4 regions of the Cytobacillus kochii genome follow, and region 1 is predicted to be linked to each of the others. Evidence: riboswitches for the same ligand, from Rfam matches in the RefSeq annotation. Region 1 holds a riboswitch; each other region holds the start of a gene.
What was found. Region 1 has a riboswitch for cobalamin ahead of LG276_RS02545 (ABC transporter substrate-binding protein). Riboswitches for the same ligand answer to the same signal wherever they lie in the genome.

Region 1 (5,837 bases):
AAATCCAAGACTTTTCCTGTTTTCTCATTTTCTAATTTATTTAAAACCTCTAGCTGCATGTCTTTATTCAATTCCTCTAGCAACTGGGCAAGGCGGTCAGCAGTCATAAATAATAAGAAACGTTTTTTATGCTTTTCAGGCAGATGATCATAAGCTTGAGCAATATCATACGGTTGCAGTTCATCTAAAATCCTGTTAAATTCTTTTTGTTTATTATCCTTTAATGCTTTGATGATCAATAAAGCGATTTGGTTTTCTGTCATCGTCTGAATCATAAAGCTCAAGTCCTTTCAACCGAGGATATACCTTAAATTGTAAACGGAGATTACATGCTTATCTTACCATTCTTTAACTGGGAAAATCATGATTTTTTTTAAGTAATATATGGTTTAAAAGTTAAGATTGTATGCTAATCCATTAGTTATTTTCATAGTATGTGTTAGAAGTGGAATGTTATCATTGGTTTGATACAAAAAGGCTTTTTTAGGGTATGAACAAAATTCAGGAATTGAAATAGTTATTTTGTAATGTTTTTTTAATAATCGTATTTCCTTATCTTTGCTAAAATGAAATGGATGAAATGAAGCATTGTATCGGTTGTTTATGATTGACATGTAGTTAGTATAAATTATTGCAGTAAAACGAAATAGTGTGTGGTATGAGGGTAATAACTAAGGTGGTACTATTGAATTTGCTCTTCGTCTTTCTATTTTCAGTTCGGAGGTTTCTAAATTGCGAAAGAAAAATCATAGTGTTCGAGATCTCATCTATATCTTATTAAACGAAAAGGACCAGTCCGTTATTTCTTATGGAATTGAATTTTCTGAGTTTATGCAATCATTACAGAACAGGACTGGGCATCTTCTATTAGTGAAGCACCAGTATGATAATGGGGAACTGAATGTACATACCATGTTTGATTGGGTGGCTCATGAAGACCTGCCAGCACTCATAAACGAAGATGTTTATAGTTATGGTGATTTTTGCTGGATAGATTTCGAGGAGGAAGAATCGTTAAATGAATTGCCCGCTCAAGCAATTGCTGAGCTCCTATATCTTAGTCATGTAAAGGAGCATTTAAAGAAACCTTTCTATAACCATTTAAGCAATCGTTATTGTTATTTAGCGCATGATGATGGTTGGTTAAATAAGGTCTATTACCGAGACTGGCAGGACTTTTACAAAATGCTTGGCGACGTTGCTGCTATGAAGATGGAGCATTTAAAAGTAGAAAAATCTTTATTAGGCCTAAAAAAGAAAAAAACATATCCACAAGTTCCAGAAGGCGCGTTAAGGGCATTAAGAAATTTAATGAAGGAAGGCCTGGTGATTTCTTTTGAACAGAGTGAGCAGACACGTACAAAAATTAATATACCGCTCTGGACAGTTGGAGATTTCGCTAATATGGATGATATGTATGATGAGTTCGAAGCAATGAGGAAGGAAGCCACGCCAGACGCGAGATTGGTTTTTGATAAAAAACTGAAAGAATGGCAAGTAACTGATTCATAAAAATAATAATGCACCACAAAATATGATAAGGTATAATAAAATCGACAGAAAATTGTAGATTTAAGGAAATAGGTGTCAATTTTTGACTTAATAGGGGAAATTGGTGTAAAACCAATGCGGTCCCGCCACTGTAACTGGTTAATAAACAAAGACAACTGCTATATATGTTCTATAGGAGGAGCCTTTGATTATAAACCATAAGCCAGGAAACCTGCCTATCTTCCATAAACACTGTAACCTACGAGGATAGGGGGTGTTTGGTAAGGCTTCTTTGTCGTGATTATTCCTTCCAAACATCTCCTACTACTGGGGATGTTTTATATTTTAAGGAGGGTCAATCATGAAGAAATGGTATTTATTTTTAGTCTCGATTTTACTATCAGCAGGTATTCTTGCTGGATGTGGGAATGACACAGCTGAGCCGAAGAAAGATGGAGAAGAGAAGGTTGAAGAGAGTACTGAAACTAGCGCTTTTCCTGTAACAATAACGGATGCTGCGGATCAAGAAGTGGTGATTGAAGAGGAACCAGAAGCGATTGTTTCGTTAATCCCGAGTAATACTGAAATCGCTTTCGAATTAGGGTTAGGTGAGAAGGTAGTCGGTGTATCTGATTTTGATAATTATCCAGAAGAAGTGGCTGATATTGAAAAGATCGGTGGACAAGAATTTAATGTAGAAGCAATTATTGCTTTAAATCCAGATGTTGTATTAGCACATAATTCAGGAGCACATAATAGTACTGAAGGCTTAGATCAATTAAGAGATGCTGGTATTCCTGTTCTTATTGTCAATGATGCACAAAATTTTGAAGAAGTATATGACTCCATTGAAATGATTGGTAAAGCAACAGGAGCAACAGAAGAAGCAAGTCAAACAGTTGAGGGAATGAAAACCCGTTTGGCAGAAATCGAAGAAAAAGCAAAGTCTGTTGAAGAGAAAAAATCTGTCTTTGTTGAAATCTCTGCAGCTCCTTCTTTATATACTGCCGGTCAAAAAACATTTATTGATGATATGCTCAATTTGATCCAAGCGGAAAATGTAATTGAAGAAGAAGGTTGGCCACAAATTGACGAGGAAGCTGTCATCGAAAAGAATCCTGATGTGATTATCACTACATACGGGTATTATACGGAAAATGCGGTAGAAACCCTTTTAAGCCGAGAAGGTTGGCAAGATGTAACAGCCGTTAAAGAGAAGCAAGTCTATGATGTGCACTCTGATAAGGTAACTCGTACAGGTCCTAGACTTGTAGAAGGAGTAGAGGAGCTTGCAAAAGCGATTTACCCAGAAGTATTTAAATAATAGAGGTGTTGCTTATCTCTGTGCGTTCGTTTTCTTATGTGTAGCAATGATGATGGGGATTTCTATAGGCACTGTTTCAGTGCTACCGTTAGATATATTCAATATCATTGGAGCGGAAATCTTACGTTTACCGATAAGTAATGATGTTAATCCAATGCATAGTAATATTGTTATGAATATTCGCTTGCCTAGAGTAGTATTGGCGGGCTTTGTCGGGGCATCACTTGCAATTGCAGGTGCTGCCTTTCAAGGTTTATTAAGGAACCCTTTAGCTGACCCTTATACATTGGGGGTGTCTTCAGGAGCTTCTGTTGGTGCTGTATTAACGATCTTTCTCGGTTTATCCATTCCGTTTGTAGGCACCTTTACTTTACCGTTATTTAGTATTACAACAGCTTTTCTAACGATAATTGTTGTCCTTTTCTTTGCGCGACAAATTGATCGTGGCATGAGAGTAGAGACAATCATTTTAACCGGTATTATCTTCAGTTCTTTTCTAGGTGCATTTATTTCCTTAATGATTGCTTTAACGGGGGATGAACTGAGACAGATTATTGGGTGGTTGTTAGGAAGCGTATCGATGAGAGGTTGGGACTATGTTCAAATCATCCTTCCTTTCTTTATCATTGGGTCTGCGATGCTCATTGCCAATAGCAAGGAATTAAATGCGATGTCATTCGGCGAAGAAAGAGCTCGTCATATCGGGGTAAATGTACAGAAACGTAAGATGATGGTCTTAATTGCCGGATCGATTTTAACAGGTGCCGCTGTAGCAGTGTCAGGTACAATCGGATTTGTCGGCTTAGTCATTCCGCATCTAACCAGATTGCTATGGGGACCAGACCATAGACACTTGCTTCCTTTATCGATGATGACAGGTGCTGGGTTTTTAATACTTGCTGATTTATTTGCAAGAACAATCATTTCACCTACTGAGTTACCTATTGGTGTCATTACTGCGTTAATTGGTGCACCAGTTTTTGCTATCATTCTAATTAAAAGAAGAGCGGAAGGCAGAGGATAATGTGATGATGTATAGCTTACGACAAATTAACGGTGGTTATGGAGGCAAGCAGGTCATTCATGATGTTTCCTTTGAAGTAGAGAAAGGACAGTTATTTGGCATACTTGGACCGAATGGGAGCGGCAAATCGACGGTTTTAAAGATGCTAAGTGGTCTTATACCGGTCACATCTGGTGAAGTTTATTTAAAAGATCAACCAGTACAAAATTATAACACGAAGGAAATAGCGAAAATCGTTGCTGTCCTACCTCAACATGCCGAACATAGTTTTTCTTATACAGTAAAGGAAATTGTATCGCTTGGCCGCTATGCTCATCAAAGTGGTTGGTTCCAAACATGGTCTGAAGATGATGAAGAAGTTGTGCAACAATCGATGAAACAAACAGGTGTACAGCATTTTGCACATAAAAATATAACTGAGCTATCAGGTGGAGAGAGACAACGTGTGTTTTTGGCACAAAGTCTCGCACAAGAACCAGAAATATTATTACTTGATGAGCCAACCAATCATTTAGACTTATCTTATCAAAAAGAATTGCTAGATATGTTAAAAGAGTGGACTGAGAAAAAGGGTTTAACGGTCCTATCCATTTTTCACGATTTAAATTTAGCCGGTTTATATTGTGATCAAATCGTTTTATTAAATGATGGAAAAATAGTCTCTAATGATAAACCTAATGAAGTATTGCAAGAAGCACGTATTATAGAAGTCTATGAGACTGAAGTGAAGAAGCACGGACACCCGAAAGTACCAGCACCTCAAGTAGTCCTAATACCTGAGGAGAAATGGCAAAATGAAGAGATTATTACACCGGCTATATTAATGGTGAATGAAGAATATATTACACTTCAGTCTGCCCAACCTCTAAGGGTAATGTCATCAGGCGTTGTTGGTTCTGGCATTGGCTGGTATCAAACATTTGTTAATCGCCATGTTGATAAAAGTTATAACTGTGATGATTTTTATGAGGAGATGGTAGATTTTCTTATAGAAAAAGGGTTTGAGCCTTCGGAAACGGTTGGGATGATGACAGCGGTGTATACGGATGATGTGATCTACGGATTTTACGAAATGGATCTGTTCTCTGTGTTGATCGTGGTAACAGCAGGTGTAGGAAACGCTGTCGATGCTTCGATGGCGAGCAAACATAAAGAGGTAGTAACCCCAGGCACTATAAATAGTTGGATATTTGTCAATGGTCATCTTTCTGAAGAGGCATTTATTCAAGCAATGATGACGGCAACTGAAGCGAAAGCAAAAGTATTAATGGATTTAGAAGTACGAGACAAAGAAACCGGGACAGTTGCCACGGGCACATCTACGGATAGTATCTTAGTTGCTGCAACACAAAGCGGAGAGAAAATAGATTTCGCTGGAACAGTTACACCCCTAGGAAAAATAATTGGAAAAGGTATTTACGAATGTACACAAAAAGCGATTCACAAGAGTCGTAAAAGAAAAAAGGAAACAGATGATGATTGAACATTTAATCGCATTAACAGTAGCAGTGGTCATTGACCGATTCATAGGTGACCCGCCGCAATGGCCGCATCCTGTAAAGTGGATGGGTTCTTTAATAGGATTTTTAAGGAAGAAATGGAATATAGGGGAGCATAGAAAATGGAAAGGTGTAGCTATGTTAACAACCGTCTTATTGATTGTATTAGTTATATCGATAAGTATTGTGGTGATTGCCTATGCGGTCCACCCTATCGTGGGAATATTATTTGAGGCGGTGTTAATCGCAACTACCATCGCCCAAAAAAGTTTAAAGGAAGCGGCAATAGAAGTGTACGAGCCTTTAAAGAAGGAACAATTAAGTGAGGCAAGGCAAAAGCTTTCATATATTGTTGGTAGGGATACAGACGAGCTAGATGAAGCGGAGATTGTTAGGGGAACAGTTGAAACAGTAGCAGAAAATACAAGTGATGGGATTACTGCCCCGTTGTTCTTTGCATTAATTGGTGGTGCACCATTTGCCTTAGTTTATCGCGCTA
Region 2 (5,837 bases), 610 kb from region 1:
ACGAAGAGTTTCAAGGATTTGGAAAGCCAACGTGGATGGAATAACGAAGTAATAACAAGCAAGAAACCGGACAAATTTATATGGATTTGTTCGGTTTCTAATCATAGTTGTAGAATACTGTTAAACTGATCTGTGCATAATTTGTATTTTGGTCATTCCTATATTTATGGATTGTCGAACAGCTTTTTCATCTTGGTCATTGACGTTTTTCAACCATTCGTGAAATATTGGTTGTAAGCCATAAAAGGAAGTGACTCTTCTATACATTTCATCTTTATTGAATTTTGTTTGATAAGATGCAAGAGCTTCTTTAGTGAATTGATCTCCGAAATCCCAATATAGCCCTGCAAAGTCAAACGCCGGGTCCCCTATTTGCGTATCTGTAAAGTCTATAATTCCTGATATCTCCTTTTTGCTTGGATGATAAAGGATATTGGCACTTGTTAGATCACCATGAATCACCACTTTTGCTTCTTTAAATTTTGACACCGCTAAAAACATTTTATCAATTTCTTCTTTTTCTGCGTCTTTTAAGAACGGAAATATTTTTTTAATCAGGGCTTGATGTAATTGCTCCCAATAATTTTCACTATGTAGTTCTTCTATATTACATTTCTTTGCTTCATCTATATCCAGACGATGTAATTCTGTAAGAAATGTTCCTAGCCGCTTGGCTTCATATAAAGGAGGAGTAATCAATGAATGAGATAATGCTTGTCCTTTAATAAAGTGGTAAAAAACACCAATCATTTGTCCGTCTTTATTATAAAATGGAAGATAATTTGGTATTTCAATAATTGAAGAAAGATATGTGAGCTGGTGAATTAGCTTTATTTCCTTTTTTATTTTCACTAATACTTGTTTGGTTTTTGGTATTCGGATGACATATGTTTGATTGACAATATAGATATGATGATCCCAACCAGAATGATTGCTTTCAATCTGTATTTCCTGAAGATGCGGGAGATGGTTTTTAATTAATTCCTTCATGGAACAGTCTCCTTTTTTATTATTTTGTATAAATCGTTTTTTTGAGGGGGAAAATAGGCGAGACATCTTATAAAAGGGGAGTGAATGCAATGGAAAAAAAGTATGATAATCAAGTGGATGAGAAAATTATTGCTGCTCAAAATGAAGCTCAACAATACAATCAAATGGATACAGAATTAGAACAGTCAGAAGAAGTACAAGCCGCAATGGAGAAAAGTTATGAATATGAAGTGAAGAATCAACAACCGACATATGAACCGAATAAACCATTTTAATTAGAAAGAAGAGACTTCCATTACTTGGAGTCTCTTCTTTAATTATAGCATACCTTATTTTACATTGATGCTGTTTGATGTGCTTGTTTACTCCCATTGTGTTCGATTCGTCCATAAACTAAAAAGTAAAGAATAATTGAAGCAATCGACACAATCCCCATGTAAATGTATAACATACTGTAGCCTGTAATAGGAATCAGTAAACCTAATAAATAGGGTCCAAAACCTAAACCACCATCGAGAAAGATAAAGAAGGTAGAAGTAGCTAGCCCCATGCGATGGGGTGGCGTTAATTTGACCGCAATCGCTTGTGTACAAGACTGCATATTACCAAAGCCTAAGCCAATCAAAGCCCCCGCCACTAATAGCATAACACCATTTGCTGAATTACTAAGTAAAAATAGACCTACGCCAAATAAAATGAACGCTGGATACATCACATAATTTGCCCCTTTGCTGTCCATTAACCTACCAGTGAAAGGACGGGATAGTAAGACAGCAATGGCATAGACAAAGAAGAAAAAGCTAGCAGCACTTACTAAGTCCTTTTCAATTGCATAAAAGTTAATAAAAGACAAGACGCTTGAATAACAAAATGCGACTGTTAATGTGACGAGTGCAATTGGAAGTGCCTTTGGTTCAATAAAGCTAGATAATTGAAAACCAGATGAGTGAAATTGAGCTTTCTGATCTTCAGTTAACTCTTTCACATTCACCGTTAACCCGATAAGTAGGCCAATAATACCAAGAATCAAACAAAAAATGAAAATCGTATGAAAAGTTGTGTATTGACTCATTAACATACCGATAAAAGGTCCTATTGCTGTAGCTAAAGTATTACTCATACTAAAATAGCCGATTCCTTCACCTTTCCTTGTTTGCGGAATAACTGAAGCGACAATTGTACCACTTGCTGTACTTGCCATCCCTAATGTTAAACCGTGGATAAAGCGGGTAATAAGTAAGAAATTGACATCAATTTCAATAAAATAAAGACTTGTTGATAAACTAAATAATAGTAAGCCAATGATTAAAGTCTTCTTCCGTCCAATACGATCAATATATTTACCTATAAACAATCTTCCTACCAATGTTCCTATAATAAATATGCCAGTAACTAAGCCAGCTTGGCTGGCGGTTGCATGATGTGCTTCAACGGCATACACGGCAATCGTAACCATTAATAAATAAAACACTAATGTTAGAAAAAAGTTTACGGAAGAAACGGTGATAAAGTCCTTGGTCCATAATTTTTCTTTTGTTGAACTCATTTTCTTTTTCTTCCTCCTTACAAATTACTTTTAATACTATCAAAAATACGAATACATTCTTCTTGTTCTTCAGGTGTGATTCCCTCTAATATTTCCATTTCGAACTGATCAATCGGAATGCGGATTTTTTTGTATATACGCTCACCTTCGTTCGTTATTTTCATTTTCTTTTCACGTTTATCCATGCTTGGGATTTTTTCTACATATCCATATTCCTCAAGCTGATTTATTGTCCTCGTGACTGTTGGCTTTTCAACACCTTGATACGCAGCAATCTCTACTAAAGTTGTTGGACCAAAATGGTAGAGATAATAGAGGATTGTCCACTGTGCCCGTTGTAATTGATGTTTCGTTAATAAGCTGTTCAATCTATTCTCAAAAGGGCGATAAAGCATCATAAAGTGATGAAAGAACCTTTGGCTAGCAATAATAATGTTCACCTCATTTAAAATAGTTATCAATGGTAACTAATATACTATAACAAAAAGCCGTCTTGTCTGTCTATGGGCGATAGCTTTTTTTCTGTAAAATGGTAAATGTTATGTTAAAATTGTATTTCTTTTAAGATATGTTTGTAGGCGACATTTAAATTGTTATAATAAAAAGTGTTAATTTTAAAGTGAAAAGTAGTGCGATTAAGAAAATAATTGTCAATTTTCTAAAATATTGATATATTTAAATAGAACAACTTAATATTTTCAAAAATAGGTGTAAATAGAATGCTAGCTTGTCTATTTACTTAAAAGGGAAGTACGGTTGGATTCCGTCGCTGTCCCGCAACTGTATTTGCGAGTGATATGAAAGATACCACTGTTTCCTAAAATTGGAGATGGGAAGGTTTCGTATCATGTTGACCATAAGCCAGGAGACCTGCCTGTTTAGTGTAAACATCAATTCCTACGTGGATATAGGAGGTGTTAAGTACGGGTAATGAATACATGCCAAAGTCGCATGTTTATTTTAGTATTCGTTTGAACTTAACAACTTCTTTCTAGAAGTTGTTTTTTTAATGGATTGATATGGTAAAAAGGTGAGCAAGAACGGAGGAAAAAGCTTTGTTTGGAACCGTTCCTTATTATGTGAACATAATGAAATCAACGATCATGATGAACAGCTATTCTGCTGAGAGTTATAGTTTAAGAAAAGTATTAGATCAGTATAAAGAAGACATCCGAACACTCTCTGTAGAAGAAGAGAAGATCCAAATATATTTAAGGAATGCTGAAAGGGCTTACAGCATTGTCAGGCATGATGTAATTGGATGGGAGGAAAATGATTGTGAGCATGGAGGAGAAGTATATACCAGGGTTAGAGGGAATCATAGCTTCTGAGACCGGCATCTCATTTTTAGATACTGTTCATGGAGAGATTGTCATAAAAGGTTATGACTTAATTCAACTTTCAAAAACGAAAAGCTATTTAGATATTATCCATTTACTTCTAGAAGATCAATTACCAACAGACGAGGAAAAAACTTCATTAGCTAATACGTTAAAGTCCTATTATGAAATACCGACGGCCGTCATGGAGGTTTTTACTCATTTGCCAAAAGGAACACATCCAATGGATGGGCTCCGCACTGGCATCTCGAGCTTGGCTGGATATGATACGACCTTAGAAGATAGGTCGAAGCAAGCAAATAAAGAAAGAGCTTATCGCCTACTTGGAGGAGTTCCGACAATTGTAGCTAACAGTTATCGTATATTACAAGGTCTGGAGAGAATTGAACCGGATAAATCCCTATCGTATAGTGCCAACTTTTTCTATATGTTAACTGGTAGAGTACCTTCCGATTTAGAAGAAAGAGTATTTGACCAGTCATTACTTTTATATAGTGAACATGAAATGCCAAACTCAACATTTACAGCAAGAGTAATTGCTTCTACACAATCCGATCTATTTGGAGCGTTAACGGGTGCAGTTGCAAGTTTAAAAGGTAGCTTGCATGGCGGTGCGAATGAAGCGGTTATGTACATGTTGAATGAAGCGGAAAGTGTCGCTGGCTTGGAAGGCCTCTTCTATAAAAAACTATTTAAAAAAGAAAAGATTATGGGCTTTGGTCATAGAGTTTATATGAAAAAAATGGACCCAAGAGCATTAATGATGAAGGAAGCTCTACAGGAGTTATCCATACAACATGGAGATGATTCGTTGCTTCGAAAATGTGAAGCAGGAGAAAGAATCATGGAGCTAGAGAAAGGACTATACCCTAATTTAGATTATTATGCCGCACCGGTTTATGGCATGTTAGGAATTCCTATCCCACTTTACACACCGATTTTCTTTAGTGCAAGAACGGTTGGTTTATGTGCCCATGTCATTGAACAGCATGAAAACAACCGCTTATTTAGACCGCGGGTCATTTATTCAGGTGCACGTCATACCTTACCAAATTGAGGAGGAGTACGAGTAAATGCTGAAAACGAATGAAAAGGTTGAAACCGATGTTATTTTAACGGAAATTGCTGATTATGTATTGGATTATGAAATAACAAGTGAAGAGGCTTATCGCACGGCACATTATATCTTGCTCGATACAATTGGTTGTGGAATATTAGCGCTTGATTATCCTGAATGTACCAAACTACTTGGTCCTGTTGTGCCAGGAACGGTTGTACCTAATGGAACAAGAGTCCCTGGTACATCATTTGAATTAGATCCTATTAGAGGTGCATTTAATATTGGCTGCATGATTCGCTGGCTGGATTACAATGATACATGGTTAGCTGCTGAATGGGGGCATCCTTCTGACAACCTTGGTGGCATTTTGGCAGTTGCAGATTATTTAAGTAGGCAACGTCTTTCAGTAGGTAAAGAGCCAGTTAAAATGATTGAAGTCCTGGAAATGATGATCAAGGCTCATGAAATTCAAGGAATATTAGCGCTAGATAATAGTTTAAATCGCGTGGGGTTAGATCATGTACTGTTTGTTAAAGTGGCAACAACTGCTGTTACGGCAAAGATGCTTGGTGCAACAAAAGAAGAAGTGATTCATGCATTATCACTTGCATGGGTGGATAATTCTGCATTAAGAACATATCGTCATGCGCCAAATACGGGTTCAAGAAAATCATGGGCTGCTGGAGATGCGACAAGTAGGGGTGTTCAGTTAGCTATGATGGCAGTAAAAGGTGAAATGGGCTATAACAGTGTCTTATCTGCACCTAACTGGGGATTTGAAGACGTTCTGTTTAAAGGGCAAAAACTTACCCTACAAAGAGAGTTCAGTGCTTATGTAATGGAAAATGTATTATTCAAAGTTTCTTATCCGGCGGAATTTCACGCGCAAACTGCAGCAGAG
Region 3 (5,837 bases), 180 kb from region 1:
TAATCCAAATTACTATGGTCAGTAAGAAGCAGGGTTAATTGATACTTTGATAATGTCTCCTTTGTTAACGGAACGGATTGATAGCTTTTATTTTCAAGAACAACAGTTGGTACATAAGGATCGTGATAGTCTACCTGATAACCTTTCTGCAAGAGTTCGTTAAATATTGTTAAAGCTGGGGATTCACGGACATCGTTCACATCCCTTTTATACGCTAGGCCAACAACAAGAATTGCCCCAGTCTCCCCTGCTAATTCAGCTTCTACTTTTTTGACGATTTTTTGAGGCATCGTATCATTAATTTTTCTTGCTGCTGCTACAAGCTGACTGCTTAAGCCGTATTGATTGAGTTTCCATTGTAAATATATCGGATCAACAGGGATACAATGTCCACCTATTCCAGGACCAGGCCAATAAGGAGTAAATCCAAATGGCTTTGTCGCAGCTGCCTGCAGGGCTTCATAAAAATCAATGTCTAATCGATCACATAGCTCGTCCAACTCATTCACTAGTGAAATATTGACTAATCGCTGTGTATTTTCAAATAACTTTGCTAACTCTGCAACTTTCGGTGAACTTACTGGCACAACTTGAGCAAAATACTTTGCATAAAACTGATCAATTTTCGCAAGAGAGCTCTCTGTTTGACCACTAATCACTTTTGGGATAGACGCTAATGTATATTGCTTATTTGCTGGATCAATTCTCTCGGGTGAATAACATAAGTAGTAGTCTTCACCAGCTTGAAAGTGATGGCGTGTGAATATAGGCTCAATCACCTCTTCTACTGTTCCCGGATAAGTAGAGCTTTCATAAATAATCGTTTGTCCCGTCTGTAAATATTGGCAAAGATAGTTAGTAACTGCAATCATCGCTCTTAAATCCGGTTCATGATGTTCGTCAATTGGGGTTGGAACTGTGACGATGATATACTCAGCGGCTTTAAGCAAAGCTACAGCTGCATCCGTATGTTTTGGAATGAAATTTAGAACCGCTTGCAGCTCTTCATCTTTTACATCAGGAATATAACTGCTCCCTTGCTGTAATAACTCAATCTTATGAGTATCTTGATCGATGCCCGTTACATGACAGCCCTTTTTTGCTAAGTGGAGAGCCAGTGGGAGACCAACATAGCCGAGACCAATAACAGCAACTCTATCTATTTGACCTTGGAGCATGTCCCATTTTCGGTTGCCATCTGTATAACCGCATCTCTGATTGAACGATAGTAAATATGAAAATGCTTCAATGTGGTCACCTAGAATCCGGTCAGTTGATTCGACCCGACCATCGGCTTGCCTGTGATGCTGTTTTCTAATTTTATTTGGCTTGACGACATCGACATAATGAATGGATTCGACTTTAAATCCTTTTAGAATTGCCTTTGCTTGAAATAAAGGTGGAGACATTAATGTGAGGATACCAATCTCTTCAATCACTTTCCTGCTCATTGCGTGTGGAATAGCAGTGAGAGAATTAACGGTGAGGTCCTCTCTTTTCAGCGCCATATTCAGAAGGTACTTAGCAGCACTCACAGAATGCAACGGATGGGCACGGTCGAGCAATATCTCTAAATCATTTAAAGCAATATCTGCCCCTTCTTCTACAGCATGTATAAAAGGGGTTAAATCTTCTGCTTTGATAACAAAATCACTATCTAAGAACAAACAGATATCTCCTGTACTGTGAAGCGCACCAATCGCTCTTGGAATGTTATGTCCGAGTGCCTGGTCAAACGCAATCACTTTCACACCTGACTTTTCTACCTTTTCCTTTGTTCGTTCATCTGCTCCATTTAACACAACAATGATTTCATCAATGCCTGCCTTCTTTACCTCAGCAATCACTTCAGCAATCGTATCCGGCTCCTTCCCTACAGGAATAATCGCACTATACTTCGCTCGTTTCTCTTCCTTTACCGAAAAGGCTTGTACATATTCCTTAAAAGATTGCCGATTTCGCCTGCCATCATTTAAACCACCGCGATATCCTCTCTCTTCAATCAGTTGCGCCACTGCACGTAAGTGGTCACCAATTATTAAACTTGTTGAAAATGAAAAAGAGGAGCCCGTAATCTTCTGTTGATGTTTCGGTCGAATCTTATTTGTAGCAATCACGTCAATGGCGACTGGTGCACTCATCTTTAATTCTTTCATCACAGCTATACTATGAGCTAATGGCGGACAAGCTAAATTCTCCCAACCAATTGTATCAAGCGCTGATTTTTTCATCACATGAGGAACAGCGACTAAGGAATTAACGGATAACTCACCTTTACCTAAAAAATGATTAAGAGAGAACTTTGATACTGCTGTCGGATGTGGTCTAATGGGGCGCTTCATTGTCCAGCTTAAATCATTTAGGGCAATATCAGCCCCATCCCGAATGCCATCAAGCAGTGCTTGTAGCTCCTGTGCTCTAACGACAATATCACCATCAATAAAAAGAAGCGTATCTCCTTTTGCCTCCCTTGCACCAATTGCTCGTCCAATATCCACCCCTAGAGGTTCTTTATAAACAAGCTTTCTACATTCAAATGCTTCCGCTATTTTCTCCGATCCATCTGTTGAACCATTCAAAACAGCGATGATTTCATATGGCTCAATCTTCACTAACTCTTCTAAAACGGCTGACAACGTAGATTCTTCATTCTGAATGGGAATAATAACAGATAGATTCATAACACTTCACTTCTCTCCTTCAGCAAAATTAATAGTCTCCTTTGTGCTAACTATAGCCTTTTCCATCACAAACCCGAGAAAAACACTAAGTAATATCAATATATACAGCTTGGCCAATTTTGTTCTCGGACAAGTATACAATCTATGAAAGATGGTGCGATAGACAGGGTAGATTGGTTTAATTATGGGGGCATTGATCGGATTCGGCACTAAAAAATATATTATTACTATTCGTTAGGAGATGTTAAAGTAGATATATATGTATTTAAGGGGGAGTACAAATTGGAATTCGAGTTGAATTTTATTTGGATTGCCGTCGGTTTAGCATTACTTGGCTATTTCATAGGCAATGGGTTGAAGCAATTTAGTAGTAAAAATGAAGGTAATATGAATCATTTACTCGTGGAGCAAAGCCACCTTCATCTTTACTTTTATTTAAGTGAAGCAGACATGAAGGATCTATTACAGAAGCATCCTCACGCACCAAAAGTCATTCTTAATGGCAAGCATTATTACCATCTACATAAATTTCGCAAGTGGCTTGAATCTGATGATCTATATCACTCATGAAGAATTTATTTTGACAGCTTCCATTTATTATGCTAATCTATCTGTAAAATTCAAAATATTATAAATATGTAATTCTCTTATTCAGAGAGGTGGAGGGACTGGCCCGATGAAACCCAGCAACCTTTAACAATTTTTTGTTAAAAAGGTGCTAATTCCTGCAAAGTGTAATAGCTTTGGCAAATAAGAGAGGATTAAGACCTCTCTATTTTTAATTTAGAGAGGTCTTTTGTATTTTCAAAACTTAATAAGAAAGGCAACAGATGCATGATTGCTTAAAAGGGAAGCCCGGTGGAATGCCGGCACGGTCCCGCCACTGTGAAGGAGAGCGACTTATCATTAACCACTATTTCATAATAGAAATGGGAAGGGATAACGAGCGATGATCTGAAGTCAGGAGACCTGTCTGTTGTTTGCACTTAGACTCTACGGATGCATAGAGAGGAGTGATGAATACGTGTTGAGCAAATCAAATGGTCTCAACTCTAGTTAATATTGCGTATGAATCTCTCATTTAATAATAGATAGAGAGATTTTTTGTTGAGAAAATACAATCATAAAAGGAGTGTTTAAAATGACTGAAGTAAAAAGCTCAAATGTAGGTTATCCAAGAATTGGCGAGAAGCGGGAGTGGAAGAAAGCTCTCGAACAATTTTGGAGTGGTATGTTGAATAAAGAGACTTTTCTGCAACAAATGGAAGTCATACGTTTATCCTCTCTCGAGAAACAAAAACAACTTGGCGTTGATCTCATCCCGGTTGGTGATTTCACACTGTATGATCATGTCCTCGATACAGCTGTGATGTTTGGACTTGTTCCTGAGCGTTTTACATACAGAGGTGGGAAGGTTGATATTGAAACGTATTTTGATATTGCCAGAGGGAACAAAGATGCCGTGGCAGCTGAAATGACCAAATGGTTTAACACAAACTATCACTACATCGTGCCAGAACTCACCAACCTCACGCCAACACTTGCTGAAAACCGGCCACTTGCCTTTTATAAAGAAGGAAAAGAGAAGCTTGAAATCGACGGAAAACCGGTTATCTTGGGCCCGATTACTTTTGTGAAATTATCAAAAGGCTATAAAGAAAGTGAATTCAAATCAATCGTCAATCAATTCGTTCCTCTTTATGCACAAATTTTAAAAGAATTACAGCAAGAAGGTGCCTGGTGGGTGCAAATCGATGAACCTATTTTAGCCACTACCCTCACAGAAGAAGACATCTCACTCTATCAAGCAGTTTACCAAACATTACACGAGGCAGCACCACAGATAAATATCATTTTACAAACGTATTTTGAAAGCATCACTCATTATGAAGCTGTTACCTCTTTACCTGTGCAAGCGATCGGCCTTGATTTTGTCCATGATGCAGGTCAAAACCTCGCTTCCTTACAAAAATTCGGCTTCCCAAGTGATAAAGTATTAGCTGCAGGTGTCATCGATGGCCGTAATATCTGGGGCGCCAAACTTGATAATAAGCTCTCTCTTCTAGAAGAAATTACAGCAATTGTTCCGAAGGATCGCTTAATCATCCAGCCTTCATCCAGCTTATTGCATGTACCCGTTACAGTCAAAATTGAAGAAACACTTGATCATACATTAAAGACCGCACTCGCCTTTGCTGATGAAAAATTACAAGAAATCGTAGTGCTAACAAAAGGAATAAGAGAAGGAAAAGAGCAAATCCAAGATGAGGTAAACAAGAGACGAACTGCTATAGAGGCGCTAAATCAATCTTCTATTAGAAACAATCAACAAGTACAAACAGCCATTCAAAACTTACCATCATCACTAGCAGAGCGCGAAGCACCTTATTCTGTTCGTCAAGCAGCACAAAAAACAGCCTTCCAACTACCACTCCTACCTACAACAACGATTGGAAGCTTCCCACAAACACAAGAAGTGAGAAGAAATCGTTTAAAATGGCGTAAAGGAGAGTTAACTGCTACTGACTATCAAACATATATCAAAACGGAAATTAAAAAGTGGATTGATATTCAAGAAGAGCTAGGCCTTGATGTGTTTGTTCATGGCGAATTCGAACGCACAGATATGGTCGAATACTTCGGTGAAAAATTAGCCGGATTCCAATTCACAAAATTCGGTTGGGTGCAGTCTTATGGCTCTCGTTGTGTCAAACCACCAATTATTTATGGAGATGTCTCATTCGAACAGCCAATGACAGTTGCAGAAACAGTCTATGCCCAGTCCTTAACAGATCACCCGGTAAAAGGTATGCTCACTGGTCCGATTACGATTTTAAACTGGTCATTTGTCCGCGACGATATCCCTCGTTACGAAGTCGCAAACCAAATTGCCCTTGCCCTTCGAGAAGAAGTAGAAGCACTAGAAACAAATGGTATCCGGATGATTCAAGTAGACGAACCAGCCATTCGTGAAGGATTACCACTCAAACAAGAGAAGTGGGAAGATTATCTGAACGCTGCTGTTTATGCTTTTAGACTAGCCACCACTTCTGTCAGAAATGAAACACAAATTCATACGCATATGTGCTACTCCGATTTCGAAGACATTATCTCAAGCATTCAAGCACTCGACGCTGATGTCATCTCCATTGAAAC
Region 4 (5,837 bases), 1.9 Mb from region 1:
AATCGTCGGTTCTATTGGATTATTATTAGGTAGAGGAGCATTGCTCGCGTTTTTACTCGTTATCCTTTTTCTACCTGCATTATTATTACTATGTGATAAATTGATTCAAAAAACATCTCTACAAATGGACTTTAGTAACAAGGAGGAAAAACATGAAGATCATTAAATGGATGCTTATCACTGCTTCCCTATTTTTCTTTCCTGTGATGAATATACATGCTGAATCACAAACAGTTAAAGGCGGAATGAGTAAAGGGAAAGTAGCAAACAAAAATGAAGTGATTTATGCTAACTTGCTAGCAGACGGTAACCTAACCGAATTATATGTTGTCAATTCGTTTGAACTGATAGAACCTGGTGTGATAGAAGATTTTGGGAATTACCAAAAGGTTAAAAATCTAACTGACACATCAAAAATTAGCAAAGAAAATGATCAGATCACATTACAAGCAAAAGAAGAAAATTACTATTATCAAGGAAACTTACCAAATAACTTTGAGTTACCTTGGCGTTTTACAATTAATTATTACCTTAATAATAAAAAGGTTGAACCAGAAAATTTAGCTGGTAAATCGGGCGATATAAAAATGGAAATTGCTGTAGAAGCGAATGAAGGTAAGCGTTCTTCATTCTCTGAAAATTATATGCTGCAAATTAGCGTACCGCTGAACACTGAAAAATTCAAGGAGATAAAAGCCGAGAATGCCACTGTTGCACAATCCGGCAAAGATAAGCAGCTCACTTTTACCGTTATGCCGGAGCAGGAAGAAGTATTTACGATTGAGGCAGAAACAAATCATTTTGAAACAGAAGGTGTGCAAATATCTGCTTTACCTGCTTCACTTGCCATTGATAGCCCAGATACTGAAGAATTGACGAGTGAGTTTCACTCATTAACTGAGGCAATTGGTGACCTTCATCATGGTGTCGGAGACTTAGCAATAGGAATGAATGAACTATCATCAGGCTTACGGTCTTTAGAGGGTGGGTCTGCACAATATAAAAAAGGACTAAATGAATTAAGTCAGTCTGGTAACCAATTAACAGAAGGATCAGCACAAATAAATAATACTTTATCTTTGATTAAAGATGAGATGAAACAAGCCAGTGGCGTAAGTGGTATTGGGGAACTCGAGAATGTAACAATCGATCTGCCTGAGGTAGCGGATAATCTAGAACAAGCAGCAAATGATGTAGACCAAGTAGTTGTTAATTATAATGAGGTAAAAACACAAATCAATCGTGCTCTGGAGCAGATACCAGATAACCAAATTTCAGATAAAGAGATAAATAAATTATATGAAAGTAATGCGGATAAAGAGGTAATTGATCAATTGGTAGAAACCTATAGAGGGACAAAAGCTGCTCAAGAAGTTCTACTACTAGCCAAAGATAACCTTACAGACATGGTTGAACCGCTATCAACCTTTAGTCAATCAATGAGAGAAGCAGCAGGTAACCTTCGTGCAATATCATCTAATATAGACGAATCTATTCTTCAAATTGACATTGATGAAGGGTTAAAACAATTGACATCTGGTGTTGAAGAAATGGTATCTAACTATAATCAATTCCACCAAGGGTTACTTGCTTATACAGGCGGTGTTTCTGAATTAAGTACATCATATAGTGACATCCATGAAGGAATTAGCGGTTCTCTATCTGGAGCTGAGCAACTAACCAAAGGAGCTGGCTCGCTTCATAATGGAACTGGACAATTACATGATGCAACTAAAGACATTCCTGATGAGGTGACAAAAGAAGTGGATGAAATGATATCGCAATATGATAAATCTGATTATGAGCCAATTTCTTTTGTATCAGATAAAAATAATGAAAAGTTGGAACTAGTCCAATTTGTCATCCAAACAGATAAGATTAAAATAAAAGATAACAAAGAAGATGTAAAAGAAACAAAAGATAAAGTAGGATTCTTCGAGAAACTTCTTAACTTATTTAAGTAAACTTGAAAAACACGCCACTGCAATCTAGGAGGCGTGTTTCTCTTTTTGGTGGTAAATTTATATAAACCTTTCATGTTACATCAAACGATCGGTCAAAATGAAGAATTAGGCTTTCTTCTACTCGGGTTGTAGGAGTGGATTTAATCAATGACTCTAGCTTATATTGTGGTTGGAAGAAAAATGATAAAGAGCCTAACTTTTTCATCATTTTAAGCTGAGAATACATATTCTAAAAAATAAATTGTAAATTTTCCGAAAAATTGATATATTGTTAGTGTGAAAACTAAATAAGCTAAATAAACAGGTGCTTGTTCATCAAGCTTAAAAGGGAAACCGGTTAGACTCCGGTGCTGTCCCGCAACTGTATTTGCGAGCGGATTGTACATAACCACTTATTCATTATTGAATAGGGAAGGAACAAATCCGCCACGACCATAAGCCAGGAGACCTGCCTGTTTTAGCCAACATCATTACCTACGCGGATAGGGGGTGTTAAGTGCGGATAGAAGAACATGTATATTACTCAACACATGTTTATTTGTTTGTCCACTCGTTACTTAACAACTTCTTTTAACAGGAGTTGTTTTTTGTTTGAAGGTGGTTTGCTTCTTGCTACTGATTTGAGCAAGCGCTCAATCAAAGGAGATAGAAAGATGTAAAGGGAGTGCACGATGGCGAAGCTAAAAAAAACACTAGAAGAAAAGGGAGATATTTTTTCTCCTGAAGATTTTCTTGAAGAGGAACAACTCATTGCACAAACGGCAGAATTATTTATTAAGAATGAAGTGTTGCCCCAAATAGATTCATTAGAAAAAAAGAACTATGAAGTGGCTAAGAATCTGTTTCAAAAATCAGGGGAACTAGGTCTACTAGCTATTGATGTACCTGAGGATTATGGCGGGTTTGCACTTGGTAAAAAATTATCCGGGCTTATAGCTGAAAAGATAGGATACGGTGGGGCTTTTAGTGTTTCGTATAATATTCATGTAGGTGTTGGCACATTACCGTATGTTTATTTTGGTTCAGAAGCACAAAAACAAAAGTATTTACCACAACTCATCTCCGGGGATTGGATTGGTGCTTATGCCTTAACGGAAGCAGGAGCTGGATCGGACGCACTTTCACCGAAAACAAGAGCTATTTACAACAGCAAGAGTGATAGTTGGATAATAATTGGGGAAAAACAATGGATTACCAATGCTCACATAGCAAATGTGTTTGTTGTGTTTTGCCAAACAAATGACGGGATGACTGCTTTTATTGTTGAAAGAGACATAGCAGGCGTATCTATTGGTGCAGAAGAAGAAAAGATGGGTATTCATGGATCATCAACAGCTACTCTTATATTGGAAGATGTCGTTGTGCCATCCGCTAATATACTAGGAGAAAAAGGAAAAGGTCATCAAGTTGCCATGAATATATTAAATCTTGCTAGATTGAAGCTAGCTTTCTCGAATATTGGCACAGCTAAACAAGCCTTCAACTTTTCTCTTAGCTATGCGAAAGAGAGACAACAATTTGATAGAGCGCTGGTTGAATTTACGTTGATACAAGAAAAATTAGCTGAAATGGTGACATCTATTTATGCAAGTGAAAGTGCCGCTTATCGCACAGCAGATATGATTGATCAAGCTCCAACAGATGAAGGAATCACCTCTTTAAAAGCATTCGCAATGGAATGTGCCATAAACAAAGTACGATGCTCTGAAATGCTTGGGCATGTAACAGATGAGGCCGTTCAAATTCACGGTGGATACGGTTATATGAGAGATTACGATGTTGAGCGACTATATAGGGATGCTCGAATCAGTCGTATCTTTGAAGGAACAAACGAAATCAATCGCTTAACCATAGCAAAAAACTTACTTCACAAACACTCATCTAAAGATATCACAATCAATACCCCTACACCATTACACCAAGATAGAAACAGCCAATTTATTGAGTTAGGAAAAGAACTGTTATCGCTGTCTTTGGAAGCGGTTTCAAATGCAAAAATTGATATAAATAGGGAACAGCAGTATGCACGTCTTTTAGCTAATATCATCACAGAACTATACACAATGGAATCGACTTATATGCGGACATCAAAACTGCAACATCGAAAACAAAATCAAAAGTGGAAAGATTTAGCGACTGATATTATATGCGAACAATGCTTTCAATATTTGAAACAACAAACGATTAGCCTGATTTCAGCAGCGATACTTGATGAAAAAGAACGATTCGTTGCATTCGCAAACATTGAAAATTACCAAATCCCACTCTACAGCAATCTGTTATTGAAAAAAAGGCAATTAGCACAAATACTTATTGATCAACCAAAATTACTGAAATGAAGGGAGCTTAAATGATGGGTGAGAAAATCGGTTTTATTGGATTAGGGAATATGGGTTTACCGATGGCGCAAAGCTTATTATCAGAAGGCAATGAAGTGTACGGCGTCGACCTCAACAAAGATGCTGAAGCGGCATTGCTAAGGTCGGGAGGTGTGATTGGATTATCTATCAATAATATCATAAAGCAAGTAAATTTTATTTTCACAAGCTTACCTTCAATGAAAGCGGTGGAAGAAATCTATTTAGGTGAGGAAGGATTGATTACAAAAGGACGTGAAGGCATTGTCCTGATTGATACAAGTACGGTTGCTCCTAGCTTGAATCAAAAATTAGCAGAAGAAGCAAAAAAGAAGAGCATTCATTTTCTTGCTGCTCCTGTCAGTGGGGGTGTAATCGGTGCTGAAAATCGTACTTTAACCATTATGGTCGGTGGTCCTAAACAAGCTTTCGAGCAATCCCAACCATTGTTAAATATTCTTGGAGAGAATATTTTTCATGTGAATGAACGAATTGAAAGCGGAACTGCAGTCAAATTAATCAATAACTTACTTATCGGTTTTTATACTGCTGGTGTAAGCGAAGCCTTAAATCTGGCAGAAAAAAGCAACATTAATTTAGCACAATTATTTGAGATGTTGAATGTGAGCTACGGCCAAAGTCGGATATATGAAAGAAACTATAAAAGTTTTATCGCGAACGAAGATTATCGTCCCGGTTTTACCTTGCAGCTATTAAATAAAGATCTTGGTTTCGCGCTTGATTTAGCCAAGGAACACGAATTGCAATTGCCAGTTAGTGAATTACTATTAAATATATACAAAAATGCTGAAAACGAGGGTTATGGTAGCCAAGATATGGCTGTTCTTTATGAAAAAGTGAAAAATGATCAAACAAAAAATGCGAAAGAAACGGGGATGAAGGAATGATTAAAACAGAAATTCCAACAATGAAAAACCATATTAATGGTGAATGGGTTGATTCAAGCAGTAAGGAAGTGGAAGCCGTACCGAACCCGGCGAATGGGACAATTATTGCTTACGTCCCCCTTTCTGGTAAAGAAGATGTTGATTTAGCTGTCAAAGCTGCTGCTGCGGTCTATCCTAAGTGGGCTGAAGTACCCGTCCCAAATAGAGCGCGTCTGCTTTACCAATATCTTCATTTGTTAAAAGAGGAAAAAGAAAACCTCGCTCAAATTATTACAGAGGAAAATGGAAAAACATTAAAGGATGCGCGTGGTGAGGTACAAAGAGGAATTGAAGTCGTTGAACTCGCAACCTCCACTCCTAATTTAATGATGGGAGATGCACTTCCTAGTATTGCCGAAGGGATAGATGGCTCAATTTGGCGCTATCCGCTTGGTGTTGTTGCTGGGATTTCCCCTTTTAACTTTCCAATGATGGTTCCTTTATGGATGTTTCCTCTGGCAATCGCCTGTGGGAATACATTTATACTGAAAGCTTCTGAAAGAACGCCGATCTTGGCTGGTAGACTCGTAGAGTTATTCTATGAGGCAGGTTTTCCTAAAGGGGTACTA

Region 2: linked by a shared signal. The riboswitch ahead of LG276_RS05840 (hypothetical protein) and the one ahead of LG276_RS02545 (ABC transporter substrate-binding protein) in region 1 are both predicted to bind cobalamin.
Region 3: linked by a shared signal. The riboswitch ahead of metE (5-methyltetrahydropteroyltriglutamate--homocysteine S-methyltransferase) and the one ahead of LG276_RS02545 (ABC transporter substrate-binding protein) in region 1 are both predicted to bind cobalamin.
Region 4: linked by a shared signal. The riboswitch ahead of LG276_RS12115 (acyl-CoA dehydrogenase family protein) and the one ahead of LG276_RS02545 (ABC transporter substrate-binding protein) in region 1 are both predicted to bind cobalamin.

Annotation. Positions count from the first base shown of each region.
Region 1 covers NZ_CP085254.1:460,202-466,038, forward strand. The annotation lists gene mgtE (magnesium transporter) at 1-275, opposite strand, end outside; gene LG276_RS02540 (hypothetical protein) at 733-1,512, shown strand; cobalamin riboswitch at 1,566-1,746, shown strand; gene LG276_RS02545 (ABC transporter substrate-binding protein) at 1,853-2,815, shown strand; gene LG276_RS02550 (iron ABC transporter permease) at 2,781-3,839, shown strand; gene LG276_RS02555 (heme ABC transporter ATP-binding protein) at 3,847-5,322, shown strand; gene cbiB (adenosylcobinamide-phosphate synthase CbiB) at 5,312-5,837, shown strand, end outside.
Region 2 covers NZ_CP085254.1:1,074,501-1,080,337, forward strand. The annotation lists gene LG276_RS05815 (MetQ/NlpA family ABC transporter substrate-binding protein) at 1-44, shown strand, start outside; gene LG276_RS05820 (aminoglycoside phosphotransferase family protein) at 121-990, opposite strand; gene LG276_RS05825 (hypothetical protein) at 1,080-1,265, shown strand; gene LG276_RS05830 (MFS transporter) at 1,325-2,536, opposite strand; gene LG276_RS05835 (MarR family winged helix-turn-helix transcriptional regulator) at 2,554-2,904, opposite strand; cobalamin riboswitch at 3,226-3,429, shown strand; gene LG276_RS05840 (hypothetical protein) at 3,592-3,867, shown strand; gene mmgD (citrate synthase) at 3,812-4,933, shown strand; gene prpD (2-methylcitrate dehydratase) at 4,950-5,837, shown strand, end outside.
Region 3 covers NZ_CP085254.1:280,057-285,893, reverse strand. The annotation lists gene LG276_RS01595 (nucleotide sugar dehydrogenase) at 1-1,178, opposite strand, end outside; partial or broken gene LG276_RS01590 (glycosyltransferase family 2 protein) at 1,170-2,681, opposite strand; gene LG276_RS01585 (DNA-binding protein) at 2,964-3,251, shown strand; SAM riboswitch class I at 3,326-3,438, shown strand; cobalamin riboswitch at 3,493-3,673, shown strand; gene metE (5-methyltetrahydropteroyltriglutamate--homocysteine S-methyltransferase) at 3,823-5,837, shown strand, end outside.
Region 4 covers NZ_CP085254.1:2,331,732-2,337,568, reverse strand. The annotation lists gene LG276_RS12125 (RND family transporter) at 1-166, shown strand, start outside; gene LG276_RS12120 (YhgE/Pip domain-containing protein) at 153-1,964, shown strand; cobalamin riboswitch at 2,250-2,435, shown strand; gene LG276_RS12115 (acyl-CoA dehydrogenase family protein) at 2,636-4,303, shown strand; gene LG276_RS12110 (NAD(P)-dependent oxidoreductase) at 4,318-5,229, shown strand; gene LG276_RS12105 (CoA-acylating methylmalonate-semialdehyde dehydrogenase) at 5,226-5,837, shown strand, end outside.